One region of the Micromonospora sp. WMMD987 genome, then DNA from elsewhere that is predicted to be linked to it. Evidence: riboswitches for the same ligand, from Rfam matches in the RefSeq annotation. Region 1 holds a riboswitch; each other region holds the start of a gene.
What was found. Region 1 has a riboswitch for cobalamin ahead of cobN (cobaltochelatase subunit CobN). Riboswitches for the same ligand answer to the same signal wherever they lie in the genome.

Region 1 (7,643 bases):
GCTGGCCCGGGTGGACGAGGCGCTCGGGCTGCCCGCGCTCTGACGCGCCTGTGGTAAGGAGCGCATACCGCTTGTGGGCGTGACGGATCCGGTGTGAGATCGACGGCGGCACCGTCATACCCGGAAGGACCGCACCGTCGTGAGCGTAACCAGCCCACCCCACAGCGCCGTACCCGCGGCGGTGCTGGCCGCCCGCAACGGCGTCACCGTGGTCTTCGCCCTCAACGGGCTCGCCGTGGCCACCTGGTTCGCCCGGGTTCCCGCCGTCCGGGAGGCGCTCGGTCTCAGCGCCGGCCGGCTCGGTCTGCTGCTGCTGGCCATGTCCGGCGGCGCGGTGCTGGCGCTGACCAGCGCCGGCCTGGTGACCCAGCGGTTCGGCCCCGCCCGCACCGTGGTCGGCTCGACGGTGCTGGTGGCGGCCGGGCTGGCCGGGGTGGGCCTGGCCGCCGGCCCGCTCGGTTCGCTGCCCGGCGTCGCGGTCGGCCTGTTCGCCCTCGGCTACGGCTCCGGCACCTGCGACGTGGCGATGAACGTCGAGGGCGCGGCGGTGGAGAAGCGCCTGGGCCGTACGATCCTGCCCCGGTTCCACGCCGCCTGGAGTCTCGGCTCGGTGGCCGGCGCGGGCCTCGGTGCCGGCGCGGCCCGGCTCGGTGTGCCGATCAGCGTCCATCTCGCGGTGCTGGCGGCGCTGGTCCTCGGCGGCACCCTGCTCGGTGCCCGGCTGTTCCTGCCCGCCGCGCACGCCGAGGGCGGGTCGACCCGTCGCGGCGGCCTGCTCGCGGCCTGGCGGGAACCGCGCACCCTGCTCATCGGCGCGCTGGTGCTGGTGATGGCGTTCACCGAGGGCAGCGCGAACGACTGGCTGGCGGTCGCCTTCGTCGACGGCTACGGGGCCAGCGAGGCCGCCGGCGCCGCCGTCTTCGGGGTTTTCGTCGCCGGTATGACCATCGGTCGGACCGCCGGCACCGTGGCCATCGACCGGTGGGGCCGGGTGCCGGTGCTGGTCGGCACGATCCTGCTCGCCGCCGCCGGCTCGCTGCTGGCGGTGCTGGCCGGTTCCGGCCCGCTCGCCGTGGTCGGGGTGGTCCTCTGGGGACTCGGCGCGTCCCTCGGCTTCCCGGTCGGGATGAGCGCCGCCGCCGACGACGAGGACCGGGCTCCCGCCCGGGTCAGCGTCGTCGCGGTGATCGGCTACACGTCGTTCCTGGCCAGTCCGCCGCTGCTGGGTCTGCTGGGGGACCGGGTCGGCATCCTGCACGCCCTGCTGGTGGTGCCGGTGCTGCTGCTCCCGACGCTGGCCCTGGTGCCGGCGACCCGCCCGCCGGCCGGACCGAAGCCCACCGCGCCGACAGTAAAAAGCTAGCAGTCACCGACCGTCACCGGTATCGGCTGCGCGCCCGATCACCCGGGCGGCCGGTGCTGGCTAGGGTCGCCGGATGCCGACCGAGATCACCGCCGCAGCGGCGGACCGCTGGACCCTGGGTGACCGCACCGTGCACCGACTGGGGTTCGGCACCATGCGGATCACCGTGCACCCCGACCGGGACCGGGCGGTGCGCCTGCTGCGCCAGGCCGTCGACCTGGGGGTCGACCACCTCGACACCGCCGCCTTCTACGTCTCGCCGGGCGGCACGCTGCGGGTCGGCACCGGCCCCGCCCGGTACGCCACCGAGCTGATCCGCGCCGCGCTCGCCCCGTACCCGGAACACCTGGTCGTCGCCACCAAGGTGGGCATCCGGTACGACCCGGCCCTCGGCGTGCATGAGGAGGCCGGCCCGGCGCAGCTGCGCGCCCAGGTGGAGGAGAACCTGCGTCGCCTGGGCCGCGACCACCTCGACCTGGTCAACCTGCGGATCGTCAAGCGCCCGCCCCCGGACTCCGTGGCTGAACGCTTCGGCGCGCTGGCCGAGATGCGCGACGCCGGACTGATCCGGCACCTGGGCCTGTCCAACGCCCGCCTCGACCACCTCGACGAGGCGCAGGGCATCGCCCCGGTGGTCTGCGTGCAGAACAACTACGCCCTGGACAACCGTGGAGACCAGGACGCCCTGATCCGCGAGTGCGCCGCCCGGGGGATCGCCTACGTGCCGTACTTCGCGTTGGCCGGGACCAACCGGGAGGGCGGGGCGCGCACCGACCACGCCCCGGCGGTCCTCACCGTCGCCCGCGCCCACCACGCCACCCCGCAGCAGGTACGGCTCGCCTGGATCCTGCACCAGGGTCCGCACGTGCTGGCCATCCCCGGCACCGGGGATCCGGCCCACCTGGTCGAGAACGTCGCCGCCGGCGCGCTGCGGCTCAGCCCCGACGACCTGACCGCCCTCGACCGGTCGTGAGGGGTTCGCAGCAGACTGTCACCGAGTTCGCAGTGTCCTACCAGGTAGGGATGCTGCACTGGAGGGACGCCGAGGAGAGGAGCGGGCAGATGGGCTGGATCCACCGGCGGCCCTGGGTCGCCGAGAGCATCCCGACCAGGCTCGACCGGGAGGCCACCCGGGAGGACCTGACCGCGTTGACGGACTTCGTGACCACCCACCGTGGAGTGGAGTTCTATCTGGAACCCGAGACCACCGCCACCGACACCACCGTGGTGGCGATCGCGCACGACGGGGAGTGGATCCGCCGCCGTGCCGGCTCCCCGCGGGCGGCGGCGAAGCTGGCCCACCGGCACGCGGTGCCGCTGTACGAGGCGGCGAAGATCGGTTATCCGGAACGGATGCGCGCCTGGAACCGGCTCCACCCCGAGCGCCGCGCCCGCTGACCGCCGCGCCCACCGACCGCCGCAGCCATGTGCCGCCAGAGGCGCGGCTGCGGCGGTCCGGTGCTGTTCGGCCTCGTCACCGGGTCGCCGGGTGCGCCGCCGGGCCGGCCGCCGCCGTTGACCCGGGGTAAGGAGTGTGGCAGCATTCGCGGCCTGACGGCAGTGAAGGAAGTCGGTGCGATTCCGACGCGGTCCCGCCACTGTCACCGGGGAGCGATCCCCCCTCGTGGGTCACGACCGTGCGTGTGCGGTTGGAAGGCCGGGGGTGAGCGTCGATCCGGGAGCCAGGATACTTCGGCCGTCGGAGAACCCCAGGGCGTGGACACCCGAGGAGGAACCGATGACGCGCAGCGTCGCCACCGGCCCGATGACGGCCGGTGATCCCCGCAGCATCGCCGAGCGTGTGCCGCCGCGTGCCGGCACCGTTCCCACCGCCGGCCGTCGCCGGGTCGGTTGGCCTGCCGGACACCGCTGACGCCCGGTCCGACCACCCTGCCGTCCGGCGGGGTGGTCGGTACCCCCGTCGCCGCTGACCGGCCTCCCTCCCGCCCCGACCGGCCCGGCCCCGTGGTCGAGCCGGCCGTCACTCTCCGGAGCCGCACGTGCGCATCCTGCTGCTGTCCACCGCCGACACCGACCTGCTCGCCGCCCGCGCCAGCGCCGCCGACTACCGGCTCGCCAACCCCACCCGGGTCGAGCGGGACGCCGTACCGGCCCTGCTCGACGGCGTGGACCTGGCCGTCGTACGACTGCTCGGTGGCCGGCAGACGTGGCCGGACGGCCTCGCCGCGGTGCTCGGCTCCGGCGTGCCCACGATCGTGCTCGGTGGCGAGGCGGTGCCCGACGCGGAGCTGATGGCGGCGTCCACGGTGCCCTCCGGGGTGGCCACCGAAGCCCTGTCCTACCTGGTCGAAGGGGGTGCGGAGAACCTCGCCCAGCTGGCCCGGTTCCTCGGCGACACGATCCTGCTGACCGGTGAGGGCTTCGACCCGCCCACCCCCACCCCGCCGTACGGCATCCTCGACCGCCGCCCGACGCCCCGCCCGGACACCGGGACCGGGGGGCCGCCGGACGGCGACGGGCGGCCCACGGTGGGGATCGTGTTCTACCGGGCGCACGCGCTGGCCGGCAACACCGGTTTCGTCGAGACCCTCGCGGACGCGGTCGACGCGGCCGGTGGGCACCCGCTGCCGATCTTCTGCGGCTCGCTGCGCGGACTCACCCCCGGCGACGGGCCGCTGGAACTCTTCGCCCGCTGCGACGCCCTCGTCGTCACCGTTCTCGCCGCCGGGGGGACGGTCGCCGCCGACGCCTCCGGCGGTGGTGACGAGGACGCCTGGGACGTCGGCGCGCTGGCCGCCCTCGACGTACCGGTGATCCAGGCGCTCTGTCTGACCAGCACCCGCGAGCAGTGGGCCGGCAGCGACGCCGGGCTCTCCCCGCTGGACGCGGCGATGCAGGTGGCCATCCCCGAGTTCGACGGCCGGATCGTCACCGTGCCGTTCTCGTTCAAACGGATAGACGCCGACGGGCTGTCGGTCTACGCAGCCGACGCCGAGCGGGCCGCCCGGGTCGCCGGGATCGCCGTCCGGCAGGCCCGGCTGCGGCACCTGCGGCCCGCCGACCGGCGGCTGGCGGTCGTGCTCAGCTCCTACCCGACGAAACACTCCCGGGTCGGCAACGCCGTCGGGCTGGACACCCCGGCCTCGGCGGTACGGCTGCTCGCCGCCCTCGCCGCCGCCGGCTACCACCTCGGCGACGCGCCACCGCCCACCGACGGCGACGCGCTGATCCACGCGCTGATCGCCGCCGGTGGCCACGACGTCGAGTGGCTCACCCCGGAACAGTTGTCCGCCGCCGAGGCCCGGGTGCCCGGGGAGACCTACCGGCGCTGGTTCGACCAGGTGCCGGCCGACCTGCGGGACCGGATGCGGGAACACTGGGGCGAGCCACCCGGCGGGCTCTACACCGACGGCGGTGACATCGTCCTGGCCGGGCTGCGGTTCGGCAACGTCACCCTGCTGATCCAGCCGCCACGCGGCTTCGGCGAGAACCCGATCGCCATCTACCACGACCCCGACCTGCCGCCCAGCCACCACTACCTGGCCGCGTACCGGTGGCTGGCCGCACCCGTCGACGACGGCGGCTTCGGCGCGGACGCCGTGGTGCACCTCGGCAAGCACGGCACCCTGGAATGGCTGCCCGGCAAGGGCCTCGGGCTGGCCGCCGACTGCGCCCCCGACGCCGTGCTCGGCGACCTGCCGCTGGTCTACCCGTTCATCGTCAACGACCCCGGCGAGGGCACCCAGGCCAAGCGGCGGGCGCACGCCGTCGTCGTCGACCACCTGGTGCCCCCGATGGCCCGCGCCGAGACCTACGGCGACCTGGCGAAACTCGAACAGCTCCTGGACGAGTACGCCACCGTGCAGGCGCTCGACCCGGCGAAGGTGCCGGTGGTCCGGGGGCAGATCTGGGAGCTGGTGCGCGCCGCCGAACTGCACCACGACCTGCACACCGAGGCGATGCCCGCCGCCGACGACTTCGACGACTTCGTGCTGCACCTCGACGGCTACCTGTGCGAGGTCAAGGACGTGCAGATCCGCGACGGACTGCACGTCCTGGCCGAGGTGCCCACCGGGGAGGCCCGGGTCAACCTCGTCCTGGCCGTGTTGCGCGCCCCCCAGGTGTGGGGCGGCAGCCGTACCCTGCCCGGCCTGCGGCAGGCCCTCGCCGCCGGCTACGGCCTGGACGAGCAGGTGCTGCTCGCCGAGCCCGGGGCGCGGGTGGCGGTGCCGGCGGCGCTGACCGACGTCGTGGACGGGCCGGCGGTCACCGCCGCCGACGCCGTGGACCTGATCGAGGCACTGGCCCGCCGGCTCGTGCTCGGCATGGAGACCCTCGGCTGGGATCCCGTCCGCGCCGACGCGGTGGTCGCCGAGGTGACCGGTGCCGACTGCCCCGACGCCGTCGCGGTGCTGCGTTTCGCCGCCCGGGAGGTGGTGCCCCGGCTGGACCGCACCACCGACGAGATCACCCACACCCTCGGTGCGCTCGCCGGCCGGTTCGTGCCGCCGGGGCCGTCCGGGTCGCCGACCCGGGGCCTGGTCAACGTGCTGCCCACCGGCCGCAACTTCTACTCCGTCGACCCGAAGGCGATCCCCAGCCGCAACGCCTGGGACGTCGGGGTGGCGCTGGCCGACTCGCTGCTCGCCCGCTACCTCGCCGACACCGGGGAGTACCCGCGGTCGGTCGGGCTGACGGTGTGGGGCACCAGCGCCATGCGGACCCAGGGCGACGACATCGCCGAGGTGCTGGCCCTGCTCGGCTGCCGGCCGGTGTGGGACGACCGGTCGCGGCGGGTCACCGGCGTCGAGGTGGTGCCGACCGCGGAGCTGGGCCGGCCCCGGGTCGACGTGACGGTCCGCATCTCCGGCTTCTTCCGGGACGCGTTCCCGCACGTCGTCGCCCTGCTCGACGACGCGGTCCGGCTGGTCGCCGCCCTCGACGAGCCGGCCGAGGAGAACTACCTGCGGGCGCACGTGGCCGCCGACCTCGCCACCCACGGCGACGAGCGGCGGGCCACCGCCCGGATCTTCGGCTCCAAGCCGGGGGCGTACGGGGCGGGGCTGCTGCCGCTGATCGACGCCCGGAACTGGCGTACCGACGCCGACCTGGCCGAGGTGTACGCCGTCTGGGGCGGCTACGCCTACGGCCGGGGCCTGGACGGGCGGGAGGCGCGGGCCGACATGGAGCGTTCCTTCGCCCGGATCGCGGTGGCGGCGAAGAACCAGGACACCCGCGAGCACGACATCGTCGACTCCGACGACTACTTCCAGTACCACGGCGGGATGGTGGCGATGGTCCGGCACCTGACCGGGGCCGCGCCGGCCGCCTACGTGGGTGACTCGGCGATGCCGCACGACGTACGCACCCGCACCCTCGGCGAGGAGACCCGCCGGGTGTTCCGGGCCCGGGTGGTCAACCCGAAGTGGATCACCGCGATGCGCCGGCACGGCTACAAGGGCGCGTTCGAGCTGGCCGCCACCGTGGACTACCTGTTCGGCTACGACGCCACCGCCGGTGTCGTCGACGACTGGATGTACGAGAAGCTCGCCGAGGCGTACCTGTTCGACGAGCCGACCCGGGAGTTCCTGGAACGGTCGAACCCGTGGGCGCTGCGCGGCATCACCGAACGGCTCCTGGAAGCCGCCGACCGGGGCCTGTGGACCGCACCCGAACCCGTCACCCTGGACCGTCTCCGCGAGACGTACCTGGCCACCGAGGGCGACCTGGAGGAGCGACAGTGAGCGCGAGGAGTGAGCCGGGTCTGCGAGCCCCGCAGTCGCGAACGGAAGGACCACGGTGAGCGCGAGGAGTGAGCCGGGTTTGCGAGCCCCGCAGTCGCGAGCGAGGGGGGTCCGGTGAGCGCGAGGAGTGAGCCGGGTTTGCGAGCCCCGCAGTCGCGAACGGAAGGACCACGGTGAGCGCGAGGAGTGAGCCGGGTTTGCGAGCCCCGCAGTCGCGAACGGAGGGCAGCACAGTGAGCGGGTTTCCGTTCTCGGCCGTGCTGGGGATGGACGACATGCGGCTGGCACTGCTGCTCAACGCGGTCAGCCCGGCGATCGGCGGGGTACTCGTCCGGGGCGAGAAGGGGACCGCCAAGTCGACCGCCGTGCGCGCCCTGGCCGCGCTGCTCCCGCCGGTGGACCGGGTCGCCGGCTGCCGGTTCGGCTGCGACCCGGCCGCCCCCGATCCGACCTGCCCGGACGGCCCGCACCCGGCGGCCGGGCCGGTCGAGCGGCGGCCGGCCCGGTTGGTGGAACTGCCGGTCGGCGCCGCCGAGGACCGGGTGGTCGGCTCGCTCGACCTGGAGAAGGCCCTC
Region 2 (7,643 bases), 580 kb from region 1:
CGGGAATGAAGAACGGCCAGGTGAAGGTCGCCAACGCGGCGGCGGAGGCGAGGGCCAGCACCACGGCGGTGCGCGGCGCGACCCGCAGCACACTCATGCCGGCTCCCGGGGCGGACCCAGCGCGGCGGTGACCTGCTCGACCGTCAGCCACGGCGCCGGGGCGAGGACCTTGGCCACCTGTGGGGCGAACGCCGGTGAGGCGAGCATCACCTCGGCCGTGGTGCCGTCGGCCACGATGTCCCCGTCGGCCATCACGATCACCCGGTCGGCGAGGATCGCGACAAGCTCGACGTCGTGCGTCGCGACCACCACCGCCCGGTCGGCCGCGGCCAGCCCGCGAACCAGGTCCACGAACTGTCGCTTGGCGAGATAGTCCAGACCTCGGGTCGGCTCGTCGAGCAGGACCACCGGTGGGGCGGCGGTGAGCTGCACCGCGAGTACGAGCGCCAGCCGTTGCCCCTCGGACAGGTCACGGGGGTGCCGGTCGCCGGGCAGACCGGGGGTGAGCCGGTCGAGCAGGGCGCGGCAGGTGCCGGCCGCCGCGCCGGTCTCCCGATCGGCCTGGTGGCACTCGCTGTCCACCGTCTCCAGGTAGAGCAGGTCTCCCGGGGTCTGCGGGACGAGTCCGACGTGCCGGCGGGCCTGGCCAGCCGACAGCTGCTTCGGATCGACAGGACTCCGCCCCTCACCGGCATCGACGGTGACGGTGCCCCGGTGCCGCGGGCCGCTGCCCTGCACCGCCCAGAGCAGGCTCGACTTACCGGATCCGTTGCGACCCATCAACGCGACGACCCGGCCGCGATGCAGGTCGAGGTCGACGCCGGCCACGGCCACCGTGCCCGGATACCGCACGACGACCTTCCGGGCGGCCAGCACCGGGGGAGTATCCGGGGTCGACGTCGGGTCGGGAGGTGCCGTGCCGGCGAGCCGTCGACGCAGGAAACCGGCCTGTCGGCGGGCGTCGCGGACCGACAGCGGCAGCGGCGTCCACCCGGCCAGCCGGCCCAGCTCGACCAGCGGTGGTGCGAGGTCGACACCGGCCAGCACCGTCGCCGGCTCCCCGTCGACCACCCGGCCGTCGCCGGGCAGGTAGAGCAGCCGGTCGGCGTACTGCACGACCCGTTCCAGACGGTGTTCGGCAAGCACCACGGTCACGCCCAGGTCGTGCACCAGCCGGGTGACGGCGGCGAGGACATCCTCGGCGGCGGTGGGGTCCAGGGCGGAGGTGGGTTCGTCGAGCACCAGCACCCGGGGGTGGCTGGTGAGGACCGCGCCGATCGCGACCCGCTGCTGCTGCCCACCGGACAACGTCCGCAGCGGCCGGTGCCGCAGCTCGGCGATGCCGAGCAGGTCGAGGGTCTCCTCCACCCGCTTACGCATCACCGCCGCCGGCAGGGCCAACTGCTCCATGCCGTACGCCAACTCTTCTTCGACGGTGTCGGTGACGAACCCGGACAGCGGGTCCTGACCGACCACACCGACGACGTCGGCGAGATCGCGGGGCGGGTGCCGGCGGGTGTCCCGACCGTCGACGGTGACGCTGCCGTACAGGGTGCCGCCGGTGAAGTGCGGCACCAGCCCGTTGATCGCCCGCAGCAGCGTCGACTTGCCGGCACCGGTACGGCCGGCGACCAGGCACAGTTCGCCCTCCTCGACCCGCAGGCTCACCTCACGCAGCGGCGGGGGACCGTCATCGGTGTAGCGGACGGTCACCCGGTCGAATGTGATCACGGGTGACCTCCGGGTACGGGTGTCGCCGGGTCGCTGACACGGGTGGGTGTCGAGACGGCGCTGACCGGTGTGTCCGCCATCGGCGCCCGGGTCGACGGCGACCCGGGCGGTGGCGGTGCCAGCCAGGCCGGCCCCGCCGCTGCCACGACGGCGAGCAGCATCAGCGGCGTCAGCTCGGGCCAGGTGAGCGGGCTGACCGGAGGATAGAGCAACTCCGGGGCGACGGAACCGGCGAGCAGGGTCAACGCGGCAGCGGCGACACCACACCCGGCCACCAGCAGCTCGGCGGGACGCCACCGGTCCGGGCGGTAGCGGCTACGCCGGACCCGCCGGCCGGCCAGCAGCATCCCGGTCACCGCGACGGCCAGGCCGGCAAGGAGCATCGGCAGGCCCAGGTAGCCGGATCCGGTGGTGTCGAGCAGCCCGTACGTGCCGGCGCAGACACCGACCAGCCCACCGAGCACCAGCGCCCCCGTCACGGCACGCTGACCGGCCGGCACCGCCGCGGTGCGGCCGTAGCCGCGCGAGTCCATCGCCGCCGCGAGCGCCAACGACCGGTCCAGGGCGTCGGCCAGCACCGGCAGGGCAATTCCCCGGAGCGCACGCATGCCCCGGCCGGCCGCGCCGCGCAGCCGACGCGCCCGACGTACCCGCAGCACGCTCTCCACCAGTTGCGGCGCGACCGACAGCGCCACCACCACGGCCGTGCCCACCGCGTACAGAGCCCCGGGAACGGCCTTGAGGAGCCGTTTCGGGTTGGCCAACGCGTTGGCGGCACCCAGGCAGACCAGCATCGTGGCCAGTCGAAGCCCGTCATAGAAGCCGCCGAGGACCTGTTCGACGGCGACCGGCCCGAACAACCGGATGCCCGCCGCCCACTCGGGCAAGGGGATCTCCGGCAGCGACACCAGCAGGTGCTCGCCCTGCCCGCCACCGAAGACGATCCGGAACACCACCCGCATCACGATGATCACCGCGCCGAGGACGAGGTACATCCGGAACGCCAGCGCCCACGGCGCATCGGTGCGCCGCCGGATCACCGCCAGCGCGGCGACGGCGACGAGCAGCGCCAACAGCAACGGATTGGTGGTGTGGCTGGCCGCCGTGGCCAGGCCGAGCGCCCACAACCACCATGCGCCCGGATGCAACCCCCGGGGTAGCCGCGCGGCCGACCAGGGGCGCAGCTCGCGCCCCGGACCGGCCGTAGCCGCGTCAGCCCCGGCCCGACGGTCAGTCATCGGGGTCGGCGGTACGCCGTCGCCGGGCGGTGACCACGCCGCCCGCGGCGAGCGCGGCCAGCAGGAGAACCCCGGCGATCGTGCCCAGCGGCAGCCCACCGTCGCCGCTGTCGGAGGAGGCGACCTCGGTCACCGCCGGATCGCCGGCCGTACCGCCCGATGAGCCGGTGACACCTCCGGGTGTCGCCGCCGCCGCCGATGTCGAGGGTGCCGCCGCCGACACGCCGGGTGCCGCCGTGCCCACCGGGGCGGTGCCCGGTGTGTCGGCGGGAGGCACGGCGGTGGTCCGACCGGCTCCACCGACCGGTGGGACGACCGGGTTGCCCCCTGCGGCGGGCGGTGGCGCGGACGGCCCGCCTCCGGCCACCGGTGGGGTCGGCGACGCCGGTAATGGAGGTGTGGGGGCCGGCCGTTTCGGGGTGACCCCCGGCCGGGGGGCGTCGCTGGCGTTGCGGTTGAGCGAGAAGGACCAGCCCTCGAAGCTGCCGGCCGGCGGCTTGCGGTTGAGGACGCCCTTGTCGCTGTACGCCCAGCCACCCCCGTTCGCGGCATGCCAGTACGACCAGTAGGCGTTGGCCGGCGGGGTGTCCACGCACTTCTCCGAGGCCGCCGACGGCTTGCCGTCGATCCGGCAGATGAACCCCTCACCCCAGCGCAGCGTGCCGGTGATCTCGAAGCCGGCGTTCTTGAGTGCCGCGAGACCGGTGGCCTGGCTGCCGGAGGCACAGCGCACCACCGCGCCGCCGCCCAGCTCGTGGAAGTCGACCACGACGGTGACGCCGGAGGCATCCGGGCAGTAGCCGGCCGACCCGGCAGCCGCGGCCGGGCTGCCCGGCCAGGACACGGTGATCGCCGCGGTGAAGGCGATCGTCGCGGCATGAGCGGCCCGGCTGCTCATGCTGCCCGCCGTCGACGTCCGAGCACCAACAGCACCACACCGCCGCCGATCAGCAGCAATGCGACCAGCACGTACCCGATGATCGCCGCGCCGGTGGTGGGGAGACCGGGCAGCGGGGGAGCGGCCGGGGTGGTGGTCGGCGCGGCGGTGTCGGTCGATGACACGGTGGGGGAGGGCGTCGCCGGGCTACCGGTGGCGCTCGGGCTCGGACCGGCCGGGGTCGTCGTCGGTGTCGGTGTGGCAGAGGTGGTCGGAGTGGCAGAGGTGGTCGGCGTCGGAGTCGCGGTGCCGGTCGGCGTCGGCGACGTCGGCGGCAGGTCGAGACCGATGCGGCCCAGCGGCACCTGGGCGAGTCCGAGGAGGGCCTGCGCGGTGGCCCTGCGCCACTGGTCCCGGTCGGTGTCCGTGATCCCGGCCGTGACGGCGCTGGTGAACGACTCGGCGTGGTAGGCGATCGCCCCCGCGTCACCGGCGGCAGCACCACCGTTCGCCGCCGTGAGCTGCACCCCGGCCACCGCGTGTGCGGCCTGTGCGGCCTGGCTGTCCCGGCCGGCAGCGGCGAGCGCCTGCCCGGCCAGCCCGGTGCTGTTGGAGTTCGCGCCGGTGGTCGGGCCGGAACCGCCGAACGAACCGTCGGCGTGCTGCTGCCCCACCAGCCAGTCCGCGCCCCTGCGGGCGGCGTCGCTCGCCCCGGTGGCACCGGCGTCGGCGGCGGCCAGCAACGCCTGCACGGCCATCGCCGTCGAGTCGACGTCGAGGGTCGCGCCCGGCTGCTCGTCGCAGGACGGCGAAGGGCCGTCCGCGGTGTCCGGGTAGAGCCGGAAGCCTCCGGCCGCGCACTGCTGCCGGACGAGGAAGTCGACGGTGTCCTGCGGCAGGTCACCGCTGCGGGCCAGACCCAGCACGGCGAAGGACTGGTCGAAGGTGTTGCTGGCGTCCGGTCCACTGTCGGCCGTGACACGGCTGGTGATCCGTCCCCGCTGGTGACCGGCGTCCGCCCCGGCCAGCAGGGACAGCGTCACCGCCCGCAGGTCGTACCCGCCGAAGTCGGTGGGGTCGGCACCGGCGGCGGACGCGACGTAGAGCAGCTTCGCGGTCGCCCCGCCGTCGGTGAAACCCTCGATGCCCCAGTCGTCGTAGCTGTTGTAGGACCGGACGTGCGCCGCGACCTGCCCGGTCGCCGCCTGTCGCGTCGGTGCCGACCCGCCGGTGGCGGACATCGCGATGATCCCGTCGATGGTCAGGCCCCAGTCCTGGCCACCGTACGGTCCGGGCAGCGTGCCGTCGGCGAATTCACCGGCCAGCCACGAGGTGGCGTCACGCGCGGCGGCGGCATCGGCCGGGGCGGGTGCGGCCACCCCGGCCAGGGGCACGGCTGCCGTGACGACGGTCGTCGCCACGATCGCGCCGAGACCGGTGGCGAGACGCCGGGACAGAAGCATGGGAGTGCCTTTCGCAGAGCGGTCGGTGAGAACTCCGGAACACACCCTCCCCGGACCCGTCATCCCGCTCCGCGCGCTGCGGCGAGCGGGGTGAACGGACCGTCGACGGCAGCCCGGACCTCACCCTGTAGACCTCGACAGTGGAAGCCGCTCGTCCCGGGCGGGGCATTCCGGCTCGCGAGAGGACCCCTCGCTCACGGTTGCGGGTCAGCGCCGGCCTCTACCGGCTTCCCCCCACACGGGACGTATGCAGTTGAGCACCCGGCGCACCGGATGTCGACACGGTACCGCCCTGGCGTCACAGGACGCCAGGGCGGCAGCCGGCAGCCGACGCACCGGCCACACCAGGGCTGCGGTCCGGGTCAGGGTGCGGCGATGCTCGGCGCGGCGCCCGCCCCGAACGCCCAGCCCTCGACACTGCCCGGAGCCGGGTTGTAGCCGCTGGCGCCCGAGGAGCTGTAGGACCACGACCCGCCCGCCGGGGCATGCCAGTACGACCAGTAGGCGGTGGCCGGCGGCGTGTTGACACACGGGTCCGTCGCGGCCGTGGGCTTGCCGTTGATCCGGCAGACGAACGCCAGACCCCAGCGCGAGGTGCCGGTCACCGTGAAACCGGCCCCCTGCAGGGCGGCCACCCCGGTGGCCGGGTCGCCCAGGGCACAGGCGACCTGCACGCCCCCGCCGAGCGCGGCGAAGTCGACAACGACGGTGACCCCTGAGGTGCCGGTGCAGGCTGCGGCGTGCGCCGCCTGGGGCGCGGGCTCCACGGCGGTCAGGGCGACGGCGGCGACGGCGGCGGCCACCAGGCTGGCGAGCCGTACACGGACGATGGATCGGAGACGGAACACAGGTCCTCCCGGGTTCGGGTCGGCGCGACAGGTCAGGGACAGGTGAGCACCGGTGCGCCGGAACCGGCGGTCGCGGCGGAGAGCGTGGCGTAGCCGTCCCCGGTCAGGCCCAGGACGGCCTGACCGGTGGCGCGGGTGGCGGTGGCCGGGTCGAAGGTGCCGCCGTCGAAGTCGACCGCGCCCCGGTCGGCCGGCGCTGCGCCGCAACCCACCTGCAGGCCGACCAGGAACGCCCGTGCCCGCGCCCAGGCCAACGGCCGGTGGCCGGTGCGCAGCGCCTGCGCAGCGAGCCCGGTGCTGTTGGCGTTCGGGACGCCCGACGAGTCGGCGAAGCTACCGTTGGCGCCCTGCACCGACACCAGCCAGCGCAGCCCGGCGGCAGCGGCGGCCGGGCGGCCCGCCGCCTGGAGCGCCTGCACCGCCAGTGCGGTGGCGTCCACATCGGAGGTGCACACCGGCTGGGCGGGCAGCAGCGGGTATCCGCCGTCCGGGCAGCGGGTCCCGGCCAGCCAGGTGGCGGCGGTTCCGGGCGCACCCTGCGCGGTGCGGTCCAGGGCGAGGATCGCGAAGGACTGGCTGAACGCGTTGCTGTAGTTCCCGTACGCCGACCGGTCGGTGAACCGGCCGCTGGACGATTCCAGCCCCCGCAGCCGGGCGATCAGGTCCACCCCACCGACGTCGGTCGGGTCGCCCCCGCGTACCTGCACCGTGAGGGCGAGTTTCGCGGTCGCGCCCACGTACGCCTCGGTGCCGCCGTCACCGACGTAACCGTCGCGGACGTCCGGTCGGGTGACCCAGGCCAGCGCCCGTGTCCCGAAGTCGTCGGCGACACCGGCGGCGGCGAAGGCGAACACCGCGTCGAGGGTCAACCCCTGGTCGGGGTAGGCGACGCCGTCGAAGACCACCTCGAATCGTTCACCGTCGACGAGTTGCCGCGCGAGCCAGCCGGCGGCGGCCCCGGCCCGGTCGACGCCGGGATGTGCGGGTACGGCGGTCGCGGGTGTGGCGAGGGTGAGAGCGACGAGTACGCCGCAGAACAGGGCGAGCAGGCGGTGCCGGCTCAGGCGGACGACCATCGGAAGCGCCTTTCCGGCCCGGCGGTCGTCAGAACCCGGACGACCACCACCGACAGGCAGGATCGACCGGCCTCCGACCCGTGGGCCACGACGGGTGGGGAACGGACATCACGCGTGCGGCGGGTATTCGGGCTCGCCGTCAGGGTGTCTGCCACCTCGACGACCTACCGTTGCGGGCCAGCGCCGGACTTCGACCGGACTTCCCCCGCGCACGCGTTGCTGCAGTTGTCGCGACAGTCTGATCTCCCGCGACACCGGATGTCAATGCGCAACCAGGCGAACACGGCTGGTGAGAGTTGGCACAATGGTCGTCCATCCCGGACGAAGACGACCGTACTCGCACCACCCGACGCGAACATGGTCACCGACGGCGCATTCACTCACTGCCGCCCCCGGTAGGTGACGCTGCG
Region 3 (7,643 bases), 570 kb from region 1:
GTGTGCAGGTCGGCTTCCGTGGCGAAGTCGCGGAGCCGAGGCTGGTCCGCCGGCAGCACCCACACGTCCGTAGGGTCTTCGAGCCGCGCGTTGGCCAGTGCCGTCGCTCGGAGGGCCAGCGCGTAGCTGCCGGTCAGCCCGCTGCGATTGCCCACCCCGGCGCCGTGAGCGCGTGACGGACGCCCGGGTCTGACCGGAGCCGGGGCACATTGCGCACCGGCGGGTGCGGTCCTCAGCGGGTCGTCGTCCGGCACCGCGCGCACCGACCGTAGACGACGACACCGTGGGGATGACCCGACGGATCCGTGTCGACCCCGACGGCGCGGGCGGCGGCCAGGCTCGCCGCAACCGCCTCGGCCGGCAGCTGCCGCATGTCGCCGCAGGAGCCACAGACGGCATGGTGATGGGCGTCGTCGGCGAGCCCGAAGGTCGTCGTTCTGCCGACCGGCACGGTGTGGGCGATGCCCAGCTCGACCAGTTGCCGCAGCACCCGATGCACCGTCGACAGTTCCACGACCACGCCACGGGCGAGCAGGGCTCGATACACCTCGCTCACGGTGAGGTGCCCGCGGCCACCGACAGCGTGGGCGAGTTGGTCGAGCACTCCGCGGCGGGCCGCGGTGTTGCGCAGGCCAGCGCGGCGTAGTCGCTGCACCGCGGCGTTCACCCGCTCGGTCTCCGACGTGGTCAACCGCCGCTCCTCGCCGCGCAGTCACCGGTTCTATTGCAAGATAGTGGCAAGAGCATAGTTACGGCAGCAACCACGAGGAGTTCTGATGGCGGTCTACACCCTGCCCGATCTGCCCTACGACTACGGCGCGCTGGAGCCGGCCATGTCGGGCCAGATCCTGGAGCTGCACCACGACAAGCACCACGCCGCGTACGTCAAGGGCGCCAACGACGGCCTGGAGCAGCTCGCCGAGGCCCGCGCGAAGGGGGACTTCTCGACCCTGGTCGGCCTGGAGAAGACGTACGCGTTCAACCTGTCCGGGCACGTCTTGCACACGATCTTCTGGGGCAACCTGTCCCCGGACGGCGGTGACCGTCCCGACGGTGAGCTGGCCGCCGCGATCGAGGAACACTTCGGCACGTTCGACGCGTTCGCCGGGCAGCTGTCCGCCGCCACCAAGGGTGTGCAGGGCTCCGGATGGGGCGTGCTGGCCTGGGAACCGCTCGGGCAGCGGCTGATCGTGGAGCAGGTCTACGACCACCACGGCAACGTCGGCCAGGGCTCCATCCCGCTGCTGGTCTTCGACGCCTGGGAGCACGCCTACTACCTGCAGTACCGCAACGTCCGGCCGGACTACGTCGACCGGCTGTGGAACCTGGTCAACTGGTCGGACGTGATCGCCCGCTTCGACGCCGCCCGCGCCACCACGCCGAAGATCTGACGGTGACCAGCCCCACCCCGGCAGCGGCCGAACTGGTCCAACGCGCCGCCGGGGTCATCGCGGCCAAGCATCGCGGTGACCTCGGCGGCGCCGAGGAGCTGCTCGCCGCGTTCGGTTCCGAGCAGGCCAAGAGCCTCGGCTTCTACCTCCTGGCGGACCTGGGCCTCGGGCTGCTCCGCGCGCAGAGCGGCCAGTCCATGGACGATCTCGTACGGGAACTGTCCCTGCTCGTCGCCGTCACCGCCACCCCGCCCGACAGCTGACGGCGGTGGTCATCCGGTCGGTGCCGACGGCGCCACCAGACGTGCCGACGGCACCGACCGGAACGCCCGAGCCCGCGCGGCGCCTGCCGTCTTCCCCCGGCCGGCCCGCCGGCCGCGCCGCGCCGCGGGCCAGCGAGCGGGACGGTCGACCGTGGGGCGTCCCGAACCGCCTCACCCTCCTGCCAATATGATGCAGTTGCAAAGATGAGGCAACAAAGGGGGCGTTGTGCAGACGGCGGAGATCAAGCGGCGCTTCCTGGCGCACTTCGAGGCCAACGGACACACGGTGGTGCCCTCGGCACCGTTGCCCGCGATCTCGGATCCGAACCTGCTGTTCATCAACGCCGGAATGGTGCAGTTCGTCCCCTACTTCCTCGGCCAGCAGGCCGCGCCCTACCGGACGGCCACATCGGTGCAGAAGTGCATCCGGACGCCGGACATCGACGAGGTCGGTAAGACCAGCCGGCACGGCACGTTCTTCCAGATGAACGGCAACTTCTCGTTCGGCGACTACTTCAAGGCCGGGGCGATCCCCCTCGCCTGGGAGCTGTCGACCACCCCGGTGGAGCAGGGCGGTTTCGGGTTGGACCCGGAGCGGATCTGGGCGACGGTCTACCTGGACGACGACGAGGCGTACGACCTGTGGCTCAAGACCGGCGTGCCGGTCGAGCGCATCGTGCGGCGGGGCAAGGCGGACAACTTCTGGTCGATGGGCATCCCCGGCCCGGCGGGTCCCTGTTCCGAGCTGTACTACGACCGCGGCCCGGCCTACGGCGCCGAGGGCGGTCCGGAGGTCGACGAGGATCGCTACCTCGAGTTCTGGAACCTGGTGTTCATGCAGTACGAGATCGCCGACGTGGCGTCGAAGACCGACTTCCGGATCATCGGCGAGCTGCCGAACAAGAACATCGACACCGGGATGGGCCTGGAACGGATCGCCTCGATCCTGCAAGGGGTGGACAACCTCTACGAGATCGACGAAGTACGTCCCATTCTGGCCAGGGCCGCCGACCTGACCGGCAAACGGTACGGTGTGCACTCCGGGCAGGCGGCCAGCCAGTCCCACCCCGACGACGTCCGCCTGCGGGTCATCGCCGACCACGTCCGTACCGCGCTCATGCTCATCGGCGACGGGGTCAACCCGTCCAACGAAGGCCGGGGCTACGTGCTGCGGCGGATCATGCGTCGGGCGATCCGCGCCATGCGCCTGCTCGGCTGGCAGGGCAAGGCCCTGCCCGAGCTGCTTCCCGTCGCCCGCGACTGCATGGCCCCGTCGTACCCGGAACTCGCCGCCGACTTCGACCGCATCTCCTCGGCCGCCTACGCCGAGGAGGACACCTTCCTCGGCACGCTGCGCGCCGGTACCACCATCCTCGACACCGCGATCGCCGAGACCAAGAAAGCCGGACGCTCGTCACTGCCCGGCGACAAGGCGTTCCAACTGCACGACACGTACGGCTTCCCGATCGACCTCACCCTGGAGATCGCCAACGAGCAGGGCCTGACCGTGGACGCCGACGGGTTCCGGGCACTGATGACCGAGCAGCGCACCCGCGCGAAGGCCGACGCGAAGGCCCGCAAGACCGGCCACACCGACCTGTCGGCCTACCGGACGGTGCTGGACGCGCACGGACCCACCGACTGGTTGGCCTACGAGACGCTCGACACCGAATCCCGGGTCGTCGCGATCTGGTCCGGCGGCGCGACGGTGGACACCGCCGGGGCCGGCGACATCGTCACCGTCGCACTGGACCGCACCCCGTTCTACGCCGAGAGCGGCGGACAGGACTCCGACGCCGGCCTGCTCACCGGCCCGAACCTGCGCGCCGAGATCATCGACGTGCAGCGACCGGTCAAGGGCCTGATCGCGCACACCGTCCGGATCCTCGACGGCAGCCTCGCCGTCGGTGACCCGGTGCACGCCGCGGTCGACCCCGAGTGGCGCATCGGCGCCCGGCAGGCCCACTCGGGCACGCACGTCGTGCATGCCGCGCTGCGCCAGGTCCTCGGGCCGAACGCGCTGCAGTCGGGCTCGTACAACCGGCCCGGCTATCTGCGCCTGGACTTCGCCTGGCGCGGCGGCCTGACCGACACCACCCGCAGCGAGATCGAGGAGGTCGCCAATCTGGCGATCCGCCGTGACCTGCCCGTCGAGGTCCGCCACCTGCCGCTGGCACAGGCCCGCGCCGAGGGCGCCCTGGCCCTGTTCGGCGAGACCTACGACGACACCGTCCGGGTCGTCGAGATCGGTGGCGAGTGGTCCCGCGAGCTGTGCGGCGGCACCCACGTCGCGCACTCCGCGCAGATCGGCTCCCTCGCCCTCACCGGCGAATCGTCGGTCGGCGCCGGCCAACGTCGCATCGAAGCGGTCACCGGGATCGAGGCGTTCCGCTACCTGGCCCGCGAACGTGACCTCGTCAGCCAACTCGCCGCCCAGCTCAAAGCCCGCCCCGAGGAACTCCCCGACCGGATCACCACCCTGCTGGCGCGACTCAAGCAGACCGAACGCGAGGCCGACGACCTGCGCGGCCGGCTGATCGACCTGGACGCCGACACGTACGCCGCCAACGCCGTCGACCTCGACGGCGTCGCCTACGCCGGTATCACCACCACCGGCGACGCCCGCCGTCTCGCCGAGAAGGTCCGCGATCGCCTCGGCCGTCGCCCCGGCGTCGTCGGCGTCGTCGCCGGGGCGAGCATCGTCGTCGCCGTCACCCCCGCCGGTGTGCACCGCGGCCTGGCCGCCAACGACCTGATCAAGAGTCTGCTGGCCGGTAAGGGCGGTGGCAACGCCGCGTCCGCCCAGGGCAGAGCCGACGCGGATCCGGCGGAGCTGCTCGACCGGCTGCGGGACCTCGCCCGCGCCGCATGACACCTGACGCCGCTGACCTGCTGGCCGGGATGCAACGTGCCGTGGGGATCGTCGCCGCCCGCCACCGCGGCGACCTCCCCGGCGTCCAGGCGCTCACCGACGCGTTCACCGACGACGCCGAACGCGCCCACGCCTTCCTCCTGCTCACCGAACTCGCCCTCGCGATCACCAGCGACCACACCGGTAGGGAGTTACCCGTCATCGTCCGGGAGATCTCCCTGCGCATCGCCGCCCTCGCCGCCGCCGACTGACCCCACCACCCCAGGTCCCGCCGCCACCGTCCGGCACCCGCACAACAGGATCCGGCCCGGAGACGAACACGTCTGGCACGCGCCCCGGACGCCGGCCGCGGCGGGCGGCGGTGGGGCGGTAGGATCGCGGGCGGTGCTGGTTCGCCCCTCCCGTGCGCGGGTGGGGCGTCGTAAGAGGGAACCCGGTGCGAGACCGGGACTGCCCCGCAGCGGTGAGTGGGAACGACCGCCGTCAACGAAGCACTGGACCGCACGGTCTGGGAAGCGACGGCCAGTAGGCGACCCTGTGTCACGCCCACGAGTCCGAAGACCTGCCAGCGCTGCGCGTACCGCCGGTACGCGCCGTCGGCGGCCTCTCGGGAGGGCCAGGGCGGAATGCCGGTTACGCCGTGGCGTATCCGTCTTCCTCTCGGGTGGTCGTCGGACACCGCGAGGGAAGGACCACCTGTGACCACCTCATTCGGGCAGAGCACCGTGCTCGGCTATCCCCGTATCGGTTCCCACCGCGAGTGGAAAAAGGCCGTCGAGGCGTACTGGGCCGGCACGCTGGACGCCGCGGGCCTGGAGGACGTCGCGGCCGGGCTGCGGGCCGAGGTGTGGCGGACGCTGCGTGACGCCCGGCTCGACGCGATCCCGTCCAACACGTTCTCCTACTACGACCACATGCTCGACACCGCCGTCGCGGTCGGTGCGGTCCCCCGCCGGTTCGCCCGGCTCGGCCTCGGTCACCTCGACACCTACTTCGCCATGGCCCGTGGTGTCGATGCCGCGCCCGCGTTGGAACTCACCAAGTGGTTCGACACCAACTACCACTACCTGGTGCCGGAGATCGACCCCGACACCGTGTTCGCGGCGAATCCGGCAAAGGCGCTGGGCGAGTATGCGCAGGCACGTGACCTCGGCATCACCACCCGTCCGGTGCTGGTCGGGCCAGCCACCTTCCTGCTGCTGGCCAAGGGCGACGACCCGTTCGCCCGGCTCGACGACCTGGTCGACACGTACGCCCGGATCCTCACCGCCCTGGCCGACGCGGGCGTGGCCTGGATCCAACTGGACGAACCCGCCTACGTCGCCGACCGCACCCCGGCCGAGATCGACGGTCTGCGGCACGCCTACCGACGCCTCGGTGAGCTGCCCCACCGCCCCCGGATCTTCGTCGCCACCTACTTCGGTGACCTCGGCGACGCGCTGCCGGCGCTGCTGGACACCCCGGTCGAGGCGGTCGGCCTGGACCTGGTCGCCGGCCCGGGCAACCTGCACCGGCTCGCCGCAGCCGGTCCCCTGCGCGGCAGGACCGTCGTCGCCGGTCTGGTCGACGGGCGCAACATCTGGCGCACGGATCTACGCGCCGCTGTCGCCGCCGGTGCCACGGTCGGCGGACTGGCCGACCACGTGGCGGTGTCCACGTCCTGTTCGCTGCTGCACGTCCCGGTCGACCTGTCCGCCGAGACCTCCCTCGACCCGGAACTGTCCGCTCGACTCGCGTTCGCCCGGCAGAAGGTCGACGAGGTGGTCCTGCTCGGCCGGGCGCTGCGCGACGGCACCACCAGCCTGCCGGCCCCGCCGCCGTCCGTCCCGCCGGCGTGGCGGCACGATGACGTACGCGGCCGGTTGGCGGCGCTGCGCCCCACCGACCGGCACCGCGGCGACTACGCCGAGCGGGCCGCCCGCCAACAGGAACGGTTGGGGCTGCCGGACCTGCCGACCACCACGATCGGCTCGTTCCCGCAGACCACCGAGCTGCGCCGGGCCCGTGCCGCACACCGCGCCGGCACTCTCGACGACGCCGGCTACACGCAGCGGATGCGCGCCGAGGTGGAGCAGGTCATCCGGTTGCAGGAGCGGCTGGGCCTGGACGTGCTGGTGCACGGTGAGCCGGAGCGCAACGACATGGTCCAGTACTTCGGGGAGCAGCTCGACGGTTTCGCCGCCACCACGCACGGCTGGGTGCAGTCCTACGGCTCCCGGTGCGTCCGCCCGCCGATCATCCACGGGGACGTGGCCCGCCGTGCCCCGATGACCGTCGAGTGGTCCACCTACGCGCAGTCGCTGACCGACCGCCCGGTCAAGGGCATGCTCACCGGCCCGGTCACCATCCTGGCCTGGTCGTTCGTCCGTACCGACCAGCCCCTGGCCGACACCGCCGACCAGGTCGCGCTCGCGCTGCGCGACGAGTGCCGCGACCTGGAGGCCGCCGGGATCCGGATCATCCAGGTCGACGAACCCGCCCTGCGGGAGACCCTGCCGCTGCGCCGGGCCGACCAGACGGCGTACCTGGACTGGGCGGTGAACGCGTTCCGTCTCGCCACCAGTGGCGTCGCCGACGACACCCAGATCCACACCCACCTGTGCTACAGCGAGTTCGGCGAGGTGATCACCGCGATCGACGCTCTCGACGCCGATGTCACGAGCATCGAGGCGTCCCGCTCGAAGATGGAGATCCTCGACGACCTCGCCGCGATCGGCTACCGCCGGGGCGTCGGCCCCGGGGTGTGGGACATCCACTCGCCCCGCATCCCGCCCCACGATGAGGTGGTCGACGCGCTCCACCGGGCCGTCGCGGCCGTGCCCGCCCGGCGGTTGTGGGTCAACCCGGACTGCGGTCTGAAGACCCGTGCCTACGCCGAAGTCGAGGCGTCCCTCCGACACCTGGTCGCAGCCGCCATCGAGGTCCGCCGGAGCTGATCGGGCAGGTACGGGCGGGCTCCCTCACGGAGTCCGCCCGTACCTCCTGCGCATTCCGCCTACGGGCAGGCCCGGGCGGCTCGGGTGAGTGCCCTGGGTGCGGCTGGTGTCCGTCTCCTTTGCCGAGTCGGGTGAACTCGACAGGGAGCGGTGCGGTCGCGCGCAGCACCGGATGTCGTGC
Region 4 (7,643 bases), 550 kb from region 1:
GTGGTGGCCGACGAGTCCTTCGACCGCTGGGCATGGACCACCATCGCCGTTCTCATGCTGATCCTCTGCGCCGTCTACGTCATCTGGACGACGAAGAAGCGCTCCTGAGACCTCGTTTGCGCCGGTCCCGGTGGAGCGGTCGGAGCCGCGCGGCAACCTGCCCGCCGGTGCTACGACCGGCGCCGGTGACCTGGTGGCTCAGGGTGGCGGGACGTTGACCAGGCGTCGGAGCAGGTCGATGAACTGAGCGCGTTCGGCCGCCGTGAACCGGTCGAGCAGCTCGTCCTGGGCGGCGTCGACCAGCGTGTCCATCTCCCGCATCCGGGTGGTTCCGGCGTCGGTGATGTGAACGACGTTGCGGCGTCGGTCCACCGGGTCGGGTTCCCGGCGGAGCAGGCCGTCGGCCTCCATCCCGCTCAGGGTGGTGACGGCGTCGCCCCGGTCGATGCCCAGCCGGCGGCACAGCTCCGCCTGGCTGATCCCGCCGTACTCGTCGAGCGCGGCGAGGATGGCGTACCGCATCCGGTCGCCGGGGCGATCCAGGTACGTGCCGACGATCCGGTTCGCGCGGGCCGCCCCGTGATGGAGCAGCCAGGAGGTCAGCCGTCGGAGCCGGGCCGGTGGTGCGCCCGGTGGGAGGGCCGGTTCGTGCTCGGTCACCCGACCAGTGTAGCCAAACGTTGGACTTCCAACGATGTTGGCATTATCGTTGGACATCCAACGACCTCTCTGGTGGGAGCGGCGATGAAGCTGGGCAGCGCGAGCGCCGACACGGACACCGGTGCGGGACGGACCCCCGCCACGGCGGTTCCGGCCTCGGTGTGGCGGATCGCGGTCGTCCTGGCGTCCGGTTCGGTGATGACCGGCCTGGACACCTCGCTCGTCAACGTGGGTATCGAGATCATCGGTCGGGACCTGGACGCCTCGCTGGGCGAGATGCAGTGGATCAACAGCGGCTACCTGCTCGCCCTCGCCGCGGTCCTGCCCGTCTGCGGCTGGCTCAGCCGGCGGCTCGGAGCCGGCCGGCTCTGGATCTGGGCGCTGGCCGGATTCACCCTCACCTCCGCGCTCTGCGCCCTCGCCCGCGACGCCGACACGCTCATCGCCGCCCGGGTGCTCCAGGGGCTGACCGGCGGACTGCTCATCCCCACCTGGATGACCATCCTCGGCCAGGTCGCGGGAAGCCGACGGATGGGCCGGGTGATCGCCGTGTCCAGTGTGCCGTCCATCCTGGCCCCCGCCGTCGGCCCGATCGTCGGTGCCCTGCTCATCGACACCTTCTCCTGGCGCTGGATGTTCCTGATCAACGTGCCGATCGGCATCGTCGGGCTGCTGGTGGCCCTGCGGGTCGTCCCGCGTGGTGCGGCCGGTCGGGCCGGGCGGCTGGACCTGCCGGCCCTGTTCCTGGTCACCCTCGGGCTACCGCTGCTCACCTACGCCATCACCGCGGCGATGGACCAACGCGGGCTGTCCACGCCGGCCGTGCTGACTCCACTGCTGGTCGCGCTGGTCGCGCTCGTGTTGTTCGTCCACCGGTCGCTGCGCGCCGACGAGCCGCTGATGGACCTGCGGCTGACCAGGGATCCGGTCTACGCCGCCGCCACCGGCACCATCTTCTTCTCCAGCGCGGCGCTCTTCGGCGGACTGATCGTGATGCCGCTGTACTTCCAGCTCGCCATGAACCGGGGCATCATCGACACCGGTCTGCTGCTGATGGCGTTCAGCCTCGGTGCCGCGGTCACCTTCCCGATCGCCGGACAGCTGACCGACAGGTACGGCGGCGGCATCGTCACCCTGGTCGGACTCGGGACCGTCCTCGCCGGCACCGTGCCGATGGCGTTCCTGCCATCCGACCCGGACGTCGTCCTCGTGGAGGCCCTCCAGGTGGTCCGGGGCGTCGGCCTGGCCCTCGCCGGATCTCCGGCGGTCTCCGCCGCCCTGGCGCGGGTCCGGTCCCACCAGATGCCGGACGCCAGCGCGCAGGTGAACATCCTGTCCCGGGTCGGTGGCGCCGTCGGCAGCGCGCTCTGCGTCGTGGTCCTCGCCGACGCGCTGGCCGACGCCCGGTCCGAGGTCGAGGTCGCCACGGCGTTCCGGACCACCTTCTGGTGGCTGACCGCGATGGCCGCCGTCGCCCTCGTCCTCGCCACCTGGCTCACCCGGGCACAACGAAGCACCCGCCGGACGGCGGCGTAGTGACCGGGACACCGCTCAGCACAGTCAACCGACCAGGAGGTCAACCCATGCGCATCGGCATCATCATCGGCAGCACCCGACCGGGACGGCGGGGCGAGGCGGTGGCGCAGTGGGTCCACAAGCTGGCCACCCAGCGCGGCGACGCCAGCTACGAGATCGTCGACCTGGCCGACCACGACCTGCCGCACCTCGACGAGGCGGTCCCGGCGGCGATGGGACCGGAGAACTACGCGGGCGAACACACCAGGCGCTGGGCGGAGACTATCGCGCGGTACGACGGGTACGTCTTCGTCACGCCGGAGTACAACCACTCCTACCCGGGCGTGCTGAAGAACGCCATCGACTACCTCTACGCGGAGTGGCAGAACAAGTCGGCCGGGTTCGTCGGGTACGGCATCCACGGCGGCATCCGGGCCGTCGAGCACCTGCGGCTGGTGGTGGCGGAGCTGCACGTCGCCGGCGTCCGTGACCAGATCTGCCTGAGCTACTTCACCGAGTTCGGCGCGAACGGCGAGGTGCTGCCGGCCGAGCACCAGGAGGCCATTCTGCACCGGATGCTGGACCAGGTGGTGGCCTGGGGCGGTGCCCTGGCGGCGCTGCGCCAGACGTGACGGCCGGTGGGGTGCCGTCCACGACGGCACCTCACCGCGTGCTCCATCGCTGTCGACCGGTGTCGCTGGGGCGGGTTAGCATCGTCGGCGGCATGATCGTGCGAGGTGCCCTGTGGGTGTGGGGAGAATCGGGAAGCCGGTGTGAGTCCGGCACGGGCCCGCCGCGGTGACCGGGGAGCGACCGTCCAGGCGCGAGGAGCGCAGCCACTGGCCGTCAGGCTGGGAAGGCGGACGGGGTGGTGTCGATCCGGGAGTCCGAAGACCGGCCTCGCGTCGACCGCCCGCCCGTCCGGGGTGGGCCGAGCGCAGCGGGAGCCTGCCTGTGGAACTCTACGATGCCATCCACCGCCGTCGGGACGTGCGTGCCCAGTTCACCGGGGAACCGGTGCCGGCCGACACCCTGCACCGGATTCTGGACGCCGCGCACGCCGCGCCGAGTGTCGGTTACTCGCAGCCGTGGGACTTCGTCGTGGTCCGGGACGCCGCCGTCCGTCGTCGGTTCCACCGGCACGTGCAGGCCGAGCGGGCGGTGTTCGCCGCCACGTTGGACGGTGCGGCGGCCGATCGGTTCGCGCGTATCAAGATCGACGGTGTGGTGGAGTCCACTCTGTCGATTGTCGTCACGTACGACGCGCAGCGTGGGGGTCCGGCCGTGCTCGGGCGGCACGCCATCGCCGACACCGGTCTGTACTCGGTGTGTCTGGCGATTGAGAATCTGTGGCTCGCCGCCACCGCCGAGGGGCTGGGCGTCGGGTGGGTGTCCTTCTACCGGGAGTCGTTCCTGGCCGGACTGCTGGGGGTGCCGGCCGGCATCCGGCCGGTGGCCTGGCTCTGTGTCGGGCCGGTGACCCATCTGGAGGCGGTGCCGGACCTGGAACGGCACGGGTGGCGGCGGGGCAGGCCCCTGGCCGAGGCGGTGCACCACGACCGCTGGTCCCCGCAGGTGACACCGAACAGCTAGTTCGGACAAGCCCGGGCGGAGGCTACGCTGACATTGCGCTGAGTCATCGCTCGGCTACGTCGGGAGGAGTTCCATGCGTACCACCGTCACGATCCTGGCCGTGTCCGCCCTTGCCACGCTGAGCCTCACCGCCGGTGCCACCCCGGCCCTCGCCGCCGCCCCGGCACCGTTCTGCGAGTCCGGCGCGTCGCAGTTCGTCTGCGACGGCAGCAGCACCGGCACGACGACGTGGAGCATCACCTGGTACTCCGGCAGCGTCGGCACCTTCACGACCGCCGGACCGACCCTCGTCGCCGCCTGCCCGGCCAGCAACCTCGGCCACCCCGTGCGGGCCAGCTACAGCTACCTCGACGGCGGCACGACCCAGTACAGCGGCACCACCCAGTTCATCTGCCGCAGCGGCCCCTGGCAGTAGAGCCGTCCCGTGCCCGGCTGCGGGTCACCCGTCGGAGACGGAACCGGTCGGGCGGGGGCGGGAGGACTCGGGGAACACCGCGGGCGTGCCCGTCACCGGGTCGGGCACGACCCGGCAGCGCAGCCCGAACACGTCGGCGACGAGGTCCGGGGTGAGCACCGCCGACGGGGGACCGGTCGTGGTGACGCGGCCGTCGTGCAGGACCACCAGGTCGGTGGCGTAACGGGCCGCCTGGTTGAGGTCGTGCAGTACGGCGACCACGGTCCGACCACCGGCATGCAGGTCGGCGAGCAGGTCGAGGACCTCGTACTGGTGGGCGATGTCGAGGTAGGTGGTCGGTTCGTCGAGCAGCAGGATCGGGGTGTCCTGCGCCAGCAGCATGGCCAACCAGGCGCGTTGCCGCTGACCCCCGGAGAGCTCCGCCAGCATCCGGTCGCCGAACCCGGTGGTCCCGGTCGCGGCCAGCGCCGCGGTGACCGCCTGTTCGTCCTGCGACGTCCAGCGGCTCAACGCCGACCGGTGCGGGTGCCGCCCGCGCAGCACCAGATCGGTGACGGTCATCCCCGCCGGTGCCTCGATCCCCTGGGGGAGCAGCCCCACGGTGCGGGCGTACTGCCGTCGGCGGTAGCCGTGCACGTCGCGGCCGAGGACGGCCACCCGGCCCGCGCTCGGCCGCAACACCCGGGCGATGGTACGCAGCAGGGTCGACTTACCGCACCCGTTCGGCCCGATGAAGACGGTGAAGCTCCCCTCGGCGATCCGCAGGGAGACGTCCCGGCAGACGGTCCGACGGTCGTAGCCGACGGTGACCGAGTCCAGCTCGATCGTGGGTGGGGCGGTCATGGTTGCCTCCGGGGTGGCGGTGCGGTGCGGGACGGGCGGCGGCTCACCCGGGCCTGCCCCGCCAGGTCCAGGCCAGCACGAGCGCCAGGTAGCCGCCGCCGACGACACCGGTGACCGCGCCGACGGGCAGTTGCTGCCCGGGGACGAGTCGTTGGGCGAGCTGGTCGGCGGCGAGCAGCAGGGCGGCGCCGAACACCGCGCTCGTGGTCACCAGGGGAGCGGCGACGCGGGTGAGCCGGCGGGCCAGGTGGGGGGCGGCCAGGGCGACGAAGCCGACCGGTCCGGCCCCGGCGACGCCGACGGCGGTGAGCGCGACCGCCAGGGCCGTCGCGGTGAGGCGTTGCCGGCGCACGGGTACGCCGAGGCTGAGCGCCTTGTCCCCGCCGTTCTCGATGAGTCGCAGCCCCCGGGCCGCCAGCACGGCGGGTGGCAGTAGCACGGCGAGCGCGCCGAGCAGCAGCGGCAGGTGGTGACCGCTGCCGTTGAGGCTGCCGACGAGCCAGACGGCGGCGTTCTGTGCGTCGGTCACCTCGGCCCGGGTCAGCAGGTAGGCGTTGACGGAGGTGAGCAGGGCGGCCAGGCCGATCCCGACGAGGATGAGGCGTTGCCCGGTCCCGCCGAGCAGCAGGGCCGCCCCGGCGACGGCGGCACCGCCGAGCACCGCGCCCACGGCCGGGGTGAGGCGGGTCTCGTGGAGTACCAGCAGGACGACGAGCGCGCCGGTGGCGGCGCCGACGGTGAAGCCGACGATGTCGGGGCTGCCGAGGGGGTTGCGGCTGACACTCTGGAAGAGAGCGCCGGCCGCACCGAGGGCCGCCCCGACGGCGAGCGCGGTGCCGATCCGGGGGAGCCGCAGCTCGAACAGGACGAACCGCAGGCCGGGGCTGCCGCCCCCGGTCAGCGCCGGCCACAGCTCGTGCATCGGGGTGGCGTACCGGCCGCTGGTCAGGGCGACGACGACCAGCCCGACGCTGAGGGCCAGCGCGACGAGGCAGGCCAGGGTGGCACGGCGGGTGTGCCGACGGCGGGCGCGGCGGCCCGGACCGCTGGTCGGGACGGTGGTCATGGGCGGGGAATCCTCCGGGCGCGGACCAGGGCGATGAACACGGGGGCGCCGATGGCGCCCATGACGATCGCGACCTCGATCTCTGCGGGGCGGGCCAGCAGCCGGCCGATCACGTCGGCGGTGATCAGCAGGACCGGGCCGAGCAGGCAGGAGTAGGCGACGATCCACCCGAGCCGGGGGCCGCAGATCGCCCGGGCGGCGTGCGGGACGGCGAGTCCGAGGAAGCCGATCGGGCCGGCCACGGCGGTCGCGCCGCCGCAGAGCAGGGTGGTGGCGACCAGCGCGAGCAGCCGGGTGCGGCCGGGGCTGACGCCCAGCGCGGTGCCACCCTCGTCGCCGAAGCGCAGCACGTCCAGCGGTCGGATCACGCCCACGGTGACGACCAGGCCGGCGAGCAGCGCCGGTGCCGCCGTGAGCAGGGCGGACGACGGCTGGTCGGCGAGGCTTCCGACGGCCCAGAAGCGGTACCGGTCGAACGCGGTCTGGTCGATCAGGGTGACACCGGCGACGGCCCCGGTCAGGCAGGCGCCGACGGCCGCGCCGGCCAGGACCAGCCGGCCGTCGTCGGCCGTGCCCGGCCCCCGGGTGCCGCCGATGGCGGTGACCAGGCCGGCGGCGACGCCCGCGCCGAGCAGGGCGAGCAGCAGGTGGTCGCGCTGGCTGGTCACCCCGGCGAGGATGCCGGCGACCACGGCTGCGGCGGCTCCCGCGTTGACGCCCAGCAGCCCGGGGTCGGCGAGGGGGTTGCGGGTGAGTGCCTGCATCAGGGCACCGGCCAGGGCCAGGGCCGCCCCGACACAGACCGCGATCGCGGTACGGGGCAGCCGGACCTCCCAGACGATCAGCCCCGCCGCGCTGTCGCTGGGGGCGACGAGTTCCCGCAGCACGGTGCCGGTCGTCAGGGGCAGCGCGCCGACGGCGAGGCTGGCGGTGACCGAGGCCAGCAGGGCCAGCGCGCAGGCGAGCAGGCCGACGGCGAGCAGGCGGGGGCGGCGTAAGCCGGCGGGGGTGGCGACCGACACTGTGACTCACTTCATGGTGGAACGTTCCATCACTGGCTAAGGTAAACCTACCCTAAGCCACTGGGAACGTCGTTCTCGCTGCCCCTCCTGAGGATCGAATGCCATGTCACACACCCGCCCACGCCGGCTGAGCACTGTCCTGACCGCCGCCACACTGGTGCTCGCCCTGCTGGTGGCCGGCGGTTGCGCCACCGGCGAGGCGAGCTCCGCCGACCCCGCGTCCGGATCGTCCGACGCCGCGTTCCCCACCACCCTCACCCACGCCTTCGGCGCGACCACCCTCACCGCCAAGCCCCGACGGATCGTCCTGGTCGGCCTCAAGGAACAGGACTACTTCCTCGCCCTCGGCGAGGTGCCGGTGGCGATCCGCGACTGGTACGGCAACCAGCCGAACGCGACCTGGCCATGGGCCCGGGAACGACTCGGCACCGCCAAGCCGGAGGTACTGGCCCGCGCCGAACTCGACTACGAACAGATCGCCACCCTGCGCCCCGACGTCATCGTCGGACTCTCCTCCGGCATGTCCCGC

Region 2: it holds a riboswitch for cobalamin, as region 1 does, so the genes downstream of both, O7612_RS16385 (cell wall anchor protein) here and cobN (cobaltochelatase subunit CobN) in region 1, are expected to answer to the same signal.
Region 3: it holds a riboswitch for cobalamin, as region 1 does, so the genes downstream of both, metE (5-methyltetrahydropteroyltriglutamate--homocysteine S-methyltransferase) here and cobN (cobaltochelatase subunit CobN) in region 1, are expected to answer to the same signal.
Region 4: it holds a riboswitch for cobalamin, as region 1 does, so the genes downstream of both, bluB (5,6-dimethylbenzimidazole synthase) here and cobN (cobaltochelatase subunit CobN) in region 1, are expected to answer to the same signal.

Annotation. Positions count from the first base shown of each region.
Region 1 covers NZ_CP120861.1:3,315,526-3,323,168, forward strand. Annotated here, with positions in the region: gene O7612_RS13925 (FUSC family protein) at 1-43, shown strand, start outside; gene O7612_RS13930 (MFS transporter) at 140-1,363, shown strand; gene O7612_RS13935 (aldo/keto reductase) at 1,437-2,336, shown strand; gene O7612_RS13940 (hypothetical protein) at 2,426-2,761, shown strand; cobalamin riboswitch at 2,927-3,056, shown strand; gene cobN (cobaltochelatase subunit CobN) at 3,364-7,068, shown strand; gene O7612_RS13950 (VWA domain-containing protein) at 7,242-7,643, shown strand, end outside.
Region 2 covers NZ_CP120861.1:3,890,888-3,898,530, reverse strand. Annotated here, with positions in the region: gene O7612_RS16405 (ECF transporter S component) at 1-97, opposite strand, end outside; gene O7612_RS16400 (ABC transporter ATP-binding protein) at 94-1,731, opposite strand; gene O7612_RS16395 (CbiQ family ECF transporter T component) at 1,728-2,969, opposite strand; gene O7612_RS16390 (hypothetical protein) at 2,962-3,867, opposite strand; gene O7612_RS16385 (cell wall anchor protein) at 3,864-5,309, opposite strand; cobalamin riboswitch at 5,451-5,589, opposite strand; gene O7612_RS16380 (hypothetical protein) at 5,672-6,157, opposite strand; gene O7612_RS16375 (peptidase) at 6,190-7,233, opposite strand; cobalamin riboswitch at 7,334-7,472, opposite strand.
Region 3 covers NZ_CP120861.1:3,882,955-3,890,597, forward strand. Annotated here, with positions in the region: gene O7612_RS16340 (CGNR zinc finger domain-containing protein) at 1-155, opposite strand, end outside; gene O7612_RS16345 (transcriptional repressor) at 233-691, opposite strand; gene O7612_RS16350 (superoxide dismutase) at 777-1,391, shown strand; gene O7612_RS16355 (superoxide dismutase) at 1,394-1,654, shown strand; gene alaS (alanine--tRNA ligase) at 1,881-4,526, shown strand; gene O7612_RS16365 (superoxide dismutase) at 4,523-4,777, shown strand; cobalamin riboswitch at 4,898-5,111, shown strand; gene metE (5-methyltetrahydropteroyltriglutamate--homocysteine S-methyltransferase) at 5,225-7,462, shown strand.
Region 4 covers NZ_CP120861.1:3,869,686-3,877,328, reverse strand. Annotated here, with positions in the region: gene O7612_RS16315 (hypothetical protein) at 1-108, shown strand, start outside; gene O7612_RS16310 (MarR family transcriptional regulator) at 199-660, opposite strand; gene O7612_RS16305 (DHA2 family efflux MFS transporter permease subunit) at 745-2,196, shown strand; gene O7612_RS16300 (NAD(P)H-dependent oxidoreductase) at 2,244-2,807, shown strand; cobalamin riboswitch at 2,894-3,093, shown strand; gene bluB (5,6-dimethylbenzimidazole synthase) at 3,130-3,768, shown strand; gene O7612_RS16290 (hypothetical protein) at 3,842-4,183, shown strand; gene O7612_RS16285 (ABC transporter ATP-binding protein) at 4,208-5,026, opposite strand; gene O7612_RS16280 (iron chelate uptake ABC transporter family permease subunit) at 5,070-6,092, opposite strand; gene O7612_RS16275 (iron chelate uptake ABC transporter family permease subunit) at 6,089-7,114, opposite strand; gene O7612_RS16270 (iron-siderophore ABC transporter substrate-binding protein) at 7,218-7,643, shown strand, end outside.